Regions from separate parts of the Cytobacillus sp. FSL K6-0129 genome, predicted to be linked through region 2. Evidence: riboswitches for the same ligand, from Rfam matches in the RefSeq annotation. Region 2 holds a riboswitch; the other holds the start of a gene.
What was found. A riboswitch is a leader RNA that binds a small molecule or an ion and turns the genes downstream of it on or off. The one in region 2 is predicted to bind S-adenosylmethionine.
Positions count from the first base shown of each region.

Region 1: linked by a shared signal. The riboswitch ahead of MHI57_RS21810 (methionine ABC transporter ATP-binding protein) and the one ahead of MHI57_RS15690 (bifunctional homocysteine S-methyltransferase/methylenetetrahydrofolate reductase) in region 2 are both predicted to bind S-adenosylmethionine.

Region 1 is NZ_JBBOXM010000001.1:4,274,614-4,278,032, reverse strand. Features, by position in the region: gene MHI57_RS21820 (acyl-CoA dehydrogenase family protein) at 1-306, opposite strand, end outside; gene MHI57_RS21815 (methionine ABC transporter permease) at 417-1,082, opposite strand; gene MHI57_RS21810 (methionine ABC transporter ATP-binding protein) at 1,072-2,085, opposite strand; SAM riboswitch class I at 2,169-2,275, opposite strand; gene MHI57_RS21805 (CotH kinase family protein) at 2,368-3,419, opposite strand, start outside.
Region 2 is NZ_JBBOXM010000001.1:3,158,637-3,162,055, forward strand. Features, by position in the region: gene MHI57_RS15690 (bifunctional homocysteine S-methyltransferase/methylenetetrahydrofolate reductase) at 1-1,198, opposite strand, end outside; SAM riboswitch class I at 1,305-1,417, opposite strand; gene rpsJ (30S ribosomal protein S10) at 1,776-2,084, shown strand; gene rplC (50S ribosomal protein L3) at 2,121-2,750, shown strand; gene rplD (50S ribosomal protein L4) at 2,775-3,398, shown strand; gene rplW (50S ribosomal protein L23) at 3,398-3,419, shown strand, end outside.

The DNA.
Region 1 (3,419 bases), 1.1 Mb from region 2:
TAAAGCCGTAGACGCATCACCTTGGGCAATCCTTTCTTGTATTAAGAAATATTCATATAAGGAAATCTCTTTACCACCATATTCTTTCGGAATCGTTAAACTTAAGTAATTTGATTGTTTTAATTCTTCAAAATTTTCAAAAGGGAATTCTGCATTTTCATCAATCTTTTGCGCCCTCTTACTAAATCCTTCTGCTAATATCGTAGCTTTATGAAATAATTCTTCTTGTTGAGCCGTCTTAATAAATGGTCGAGCGAGTTGTTCAGCTAAATACGCTTCCTTAGATGAAGCTGTTATCGTGCTCATAGAATCCTTCCTCCCCGTCTGTTTCCATCTTCTCTTTAATACTCAATCATTAGGATAAATAGATATAGTAAAGGCTCCATCCCCTTTACTATATCTATCGTTTGAATTTATTATCTCTTATCTACATATTTAGTTAATTTATCCCCACCAATTTGAATGATTTGCACCAATACAACGAGGACAATTACTGTCGTAATCATAATGACATTATCATAGCGATAGTAACCGAAACGTATCGCTAAATCACCAATACCACCGCCGCCAATAATACCTGCCATTGCTGAATAACCAATTAAACTAATAGTCGTAATCGTTAAACCTTGAACAATTCCAGGTTTCGCTTCTGGGACAAGAATTTCCTTAATTATCATCCAAGGGGAAGCGCCTACTGCTACTGCAGATTCAATGACTCCTTTATCTATTTCTCTTAAGGATGTTTCTACCAATCTTGCAAAAAACGGAATCGCTGCTACAGATAATGAAACAGAAGCCGCTGTAGGACCAATAGTTGAACCTGCAATTAATTTTGTTAACGGCAATAGAGCTACTAACAAAATAATATAAGGAATAGAGCGGATCAAATTGACAATCCAACCGGTAACAGCATTTACAAATCTATTCTTTAAGAACAATCCTTCGTCTGTAACGAATAATAAGATCCCTAGTGGAAGACCTAGTATAAGTGCCGCAACTAAAGAAATGGCGACCATATAAATTGTTTGTAATACAGCTGTATTTAGTTCAGGAAGTAACGCCTGAATGGACTCAAGCAACATGTTCAACTACCTCCAAATTCTGTGTTCTTTCTTGAATATATTGTATAGCTCTTTCTATTTCAGGTATTTCGCCAGTCAACTCCATAATAAAAATACCAAGAGGTACTTCTTGAATATATTCAATCTTGCCGTGAAGAATATTTCCTTTTACTTTGAATGTTTGGAACAGTTCAGAAACAACAGATTCTTCTGCTATTGCACCTTTAAATTGAATCTTAATGATTGTTCCCTTCCTGTTTTCAATCAATTGTTGTGGTAAGTCAAATTGAAGAACACTCTGAATGAAATCCTTTGTAAGTGGTTCAATTGGATTCGCAAATATATCATACACCGGTCCCTCTTCTATGACCTTTCCATCTTGCATAACAGCTAACCTATGACAAATCTCTTTGACTACTTCCATCTCATGAGTGATAAGTACGATGGTTAATCCTAGCTTTTTATTAATTGATTTTAATAAGTTCAGGATTGATTTTGTTGTTTTAGGGTCTAGAGCTGACGTGGCTTCATCGCAAAGTAAAACCTTTGGATCATTAGCGAGTGCTCTGGCTATTCCTACCCTTTGCTTTTGACCACCACTTAATTGTGTGGGATACTGATGAATTTTATCTGCTAAACCCACTAATTCTAATAGTTCTTTCACCCTGATATCTATTTCTTTCGGGCTTTTACCTGCCGCTTTTAAAGCAAAGGCAATATTCTCATACACTGTCTTCGAACTCGCTAAATAAAAATGCTGAAAAATCATACCTATCTTCTGCCTTGCTTTTCTTAATTCTTTACTTGTTAAAGATGTTAAATCAACGCCATCAATTTTCACTTCACCAGATGTCGGTCTCTCCAATAAATTTAGACAGCGTAATAAAGAACTTTTCCCTGCTCCACTATAGCCAATAATCCCGTATATTTCCCCTTCTTTAATAGAAAGGGATACATTGTCAACCCCTATTACTTGCTTCTTTTTGCTTTTATAAATTTTCACTAAATGATTGACTTCAATCATTTACCTCACCCTCCCTAAATCCTCTACAACATAAAATGAGCCTCTTTCACTTTGAAAGAGGCTCAACAAATGATTGTTATTAAACCTTATCTTTCAGAATGAAATCATTCTGCAGGATTTAGCACCTTCCCTTTAAAAGGAGGTTGCCGGACATCTTCGGGCCTGGTCCCTCAGTCTCTCTCGATAAGAATCATATTAAATTTAATGTGTTGCTTTGATAAAGGAAATTTTATCGGGTATTGAATTAATTGTCAATAGTATTTTGATTATTTATGCATTTACTTATCTTCCTCTTCGTTTAAACAAGAAGATAAAAAAAGTTGTTCCTAATAAAGCTGTGATTAGACCCACATACAAGATGATTGCTGACGTTTTGAACTTTACTGTACTAGGTTGCTCTTCTTGTCCACGTCCCTCACCACCAGGCATACCTTCAAACCCTTCTGGTGTCTCAAAATCTCCTTCCTGCGGAAAGTCTCCATTGCCTTGCGGACGTTCAGGCATTTCACCATCAATGTTTCCTTCATTACCGTTTGGCGGTTGGAATACTTCTCCTCTTTCTTGACCTTCCTGGTCATCACCACCTGCTCGGCTAGGGAACATGTTATTGACTTCAGAAGCTTGTGATTCTACTTCTAATTCACCTGAAAGCTGAGCAAGTATCGATTCTGATCTCGCCTCAGCAAATGCTGGTAAACTCTCATCACCTTGCACTGCTTGTAGAAATTCTTCTGTTGTATAAAACTTGGTAGGATCCTGTTCTACATAAGGAAGAATCAATGTACTAATTTGTGTAGTTGTATTTTGGTAAGACTCTTTTGTCATATATTCTTCGGCAATCTTTTCAAGGTATGCTTCATATTGCTTTTTAAATTCATCATTTGCCAATAAAGCATTAAGTAAAGGCCTCTCATCTAAAGAAGTACCAGCTACAGGTTCGGAAATACTGAAATTAATCGTATCTTCACTCATTAAATTACTATTTCCCATGCCACCATCGAAGTTCCCCATTTCAGCTTGGTGAACTTGACCTTGTTCATCCTCACCTTGCCCACCTTCTCCTGGTGCTAGACCTTGTTGTTCCTGATTTTGATTTTTGTTTTGGTTTTCTTCAGCGATTGAAGAATCTCCGTTCATGCGTCCTCCGCCACCCATACCTACTCCAAAGCCGCCAAATGCCATATTATAGTCCCACGGAATGATTGAGAACTTACCATCATTTTCATATAAATAATAGTTGTGCTTCATTTGCCCTTGGTAACTATCCATGCTAACGACAGCCGTATTTACTGCAAAATATCGTAATACTTGATCCACATCTAAAGTTTTTTCTA
Region 2 (3,419 bases):
GATGTGATTGTAAGCCGATTAAATTTCGATCTCTACAGGAGAGGTGGACAAGTGGTCGAACGTTTGTATCCTTTTGGATGATATGTGCTAGGGCTTCATTTGCGATTCGTGGTGTCGCAAGAGAGTTATCTGCGAGTGTGATTGCATCAACCCCAGCATCTTTTAAGGCTCTGGCACCTTCAAAAAATTTAGCAGTTGATAGCTTCTTAGGTGGGTCTAGTTCGACGATGATGGTGCGTTTTTTTTGTACAAGTGTCTCTAACGGGGTATTGGTGCGTTCGATTGTAATTCTCTCTATTTTAGGTTTCCTTTTATTTGTTACTTGTTTTTCAATAATAGGTACAGCATGCCTAACTTCGTCTGCAAATGCTTTAATATGGCCAGGTGTCGTTCCGCAGCAACCACCAAGCAGTCGAACACCTTGCTTAAGGAAGGACTTCGCTGATTTTCTAAAATAGTCTTCACTCTCCTTATATTGAATCGTACCATCGATATAGGCCGGTAGACTCGCGTTAGGATATGCAGAGAGAAACGCGTGCTGAGGTAATTCAACGGAGGAGAGTGTCTCTAACATATGATGTGGACCTAAACGGCAGTTTACCCCGACAACATCTGCCCCTTTAGCTTCTAACCTTTTTAAGGCGTCATTAATTAACGTCCCATTTTGTAATATAGCGATTTCTTGTAAAGACACTTGGGCAATTATAGCTATATCCGTTTCTTTCCGGGCAATAGAGAGAACCGTTTCTAATTCTTCTAAATCATAATATGTTTCAAGAAGGAGCCCATCTACGCCTTCTAACAATAAGCAGTATAGCTGTTCACGAAAGTTACTTTTAATTTCATCTAGAGGAATAGAGAGGGGGTTTAATCCTCGTACACCTCCAATTGTGCCAAGCACATATGCCTGGTGCTGTTGAATACTAGATCGTGCCAGTTTTACAGCCGCACTATTAATCTCTTTGACTGAATCCTCTAGGCCATACCGTTTCAATTTTAAATAATTCGCAGCATAGGAATTTGTTTGAATTAAATCAGCACCTGCATGGAGATAGGCTTGATGAATGTGCTGAATTTGTTCCGGTGCTGAGAGGTTTAACTCTTCAAAACATGTATCCGTACCATAAGAATAAAGAAGTGTTCCTATCGCACCGTCAGCAATTAATACTTGGTTCTTCATTTTTTCAAGGAAGTTCAAAGGTCTCACTCCTTCAATTCATATTTTGTTGAATTCAATGGATGAGAAGCCAAAGAGAAAATAAAAAAGGCCCTCAAGAAGAAGGCCTATTATTATCATAGTCATCTTCTCATCTTTCAAGCGTATAGCTTGTAGGAATTAGCACCTTTTCAATAGTGTTCACTATTGATGGTTGCTGAGGTGTCATCGGGCCTATCCCTCAACCTCTCATGATAAGAAATAAAAAATATTTTATTGACTAAAATTTACATGAATGAGTCTATGTTTGTCAAATAAAAATTTAGAAAATTTAAAAATAAGTAATTAAGTAAGCGTTTTTTTAGAAAATGATGTAAAGAGGAAGATATACTTGAAAACACTATTAACAGCAGTTATAATGTTAAAAGTGTGCAGAACAGAGAGAAACGCAATCAATAGTTGCATTTGTTATGTCTTTTCTGTATAATAGACAATGTTGGTCTTTGACTGCGATGAAGTGAAAGGTTGCTGACACACCCGGCCGCTTTGCCATGGCGAGTGTGTGGGAAATTTTCACGGAGAATGTCTATATGAAAATAGGCGAAAAGGAGGGAAAATAATGGCAAAACAAAAAATTCGTATTCGTTTAAAAGCTTATGATCACAGAATTCTTGATCAATCTGCTGAAAAAATCGTTGAAACTGCAAAACGCTCTGGTGCGGCTGTATCTGGTCCAATCCCATTGCCAACTGAAAAGTCAGTTTACACAATTCTTCGTGCGGTGCATAAATATAAAGATTCTCGTGAGCAATTCGAAATGCGTACACACAAACGTTTAATCGACATCATTAATCCAACACCACAAACAGTCGATTCATTAATGCGTTTAGACTTACCATCTGGTGTTGATATCGAAATTAAACTTTAATTAATACATTAAAACAATCTAGGAGGTGTGACTGAAATGACCAAAGGAATCTTAGGAAGAAAGATTGGTATGACTCAAGTATTTGCTGAAAACGGTGATCTTATCCCGGTAACAGTGGTTGAAGCTACTCCAAACGTTGTTCTTCAAAAGAAATCAGTTGATACTGATGGATACGAAGCAATCCAAATCGGTTTTGAAGATAAACGCGAAAAGCTTTCAAACAAACCGGAAAAAGGACACGCTGCTAAAGCTGATACTACTCCTAAGCGCTTCGTTCGCGAATTACGCGGAGCTGACTTAGCTGAGTATGAAGTTGGTCAGGAAGTCAAAGTTGATATTTTCGCTGAAGGTGAAAAAATTGATGTAACAGGAATTTCAAAAGGTAAAGGTTTCCAAGGTGCAATTAAACGCCACGGACAATCTCGCGGACCAATGGCACACGGTTCACGTTACCACCGTCGCCCAGGTTCAATGGGTCCTGTTGCTCCAAACCGCGTATTTAAAGGTAAACTATTACCTGGTCGCATGGGCGGAGAACAAATCACAGTACAAAACCTTGAAATCGTAAAAGTAGATGCAGAACGCAATCTTCTATTAGTAAAAGGTAATGTACCTGGCTCTAAAAAAGCGCTTCTAAAACTAGTAAGTGCGGTTAAAGCAAAGTAATAACCCGGAAAGGAGGAAGTAAGAATGCCTAAAGTTGCATTATTAAACCAAAGTGGTTCACAAGTTGGCGATATTGAGCTGAACGACTCAATCTTTGGTATCGAGCCAAACAACCACGTGATGTTTGAAGCTGTTATTATGCAAAGAGCTTCTCTACGTCAAGGAACTCATAAAACTAAAATTCGTTCTGAAGTAGCTGGCGGAGGACGTAAACCATGGCGTCAAAAAGGCACAGGTCGTGCTCGTCAAGGTTCAATTCGTTCACCACAATGGCGCGGAGGCGGTACTGTATTTGGTCCTGTACCACGCAGCTATAGCTATAAATTACCTAAAAAAGTTCGTCGCTTAGCTATCAAATCAGCGTTATCTACTAAAGTTGCGGAAGAGAACATTCTAGTATTAGAAACACTATCTTTCGAAGCTCCAAAAACAAAAGACTTTAAAGGTCTACTTAAAGGTCTTTCTGTAGATTCTAAAGCATTAATCGTAACTGCAGACATCGATGAAAACGTAGCATTATCTGCTCGTAACATCCCTGGAGTAACAGTTGTTACTGCTAACGGAATCAGCGTATTAGACGTTTTAAATCATGATAAATTGATCATGACTAAGCAAGCGGTCGAAAAAGTAGAGGAGGTGCTTGCATAATGGATGCACGCGATATCATTA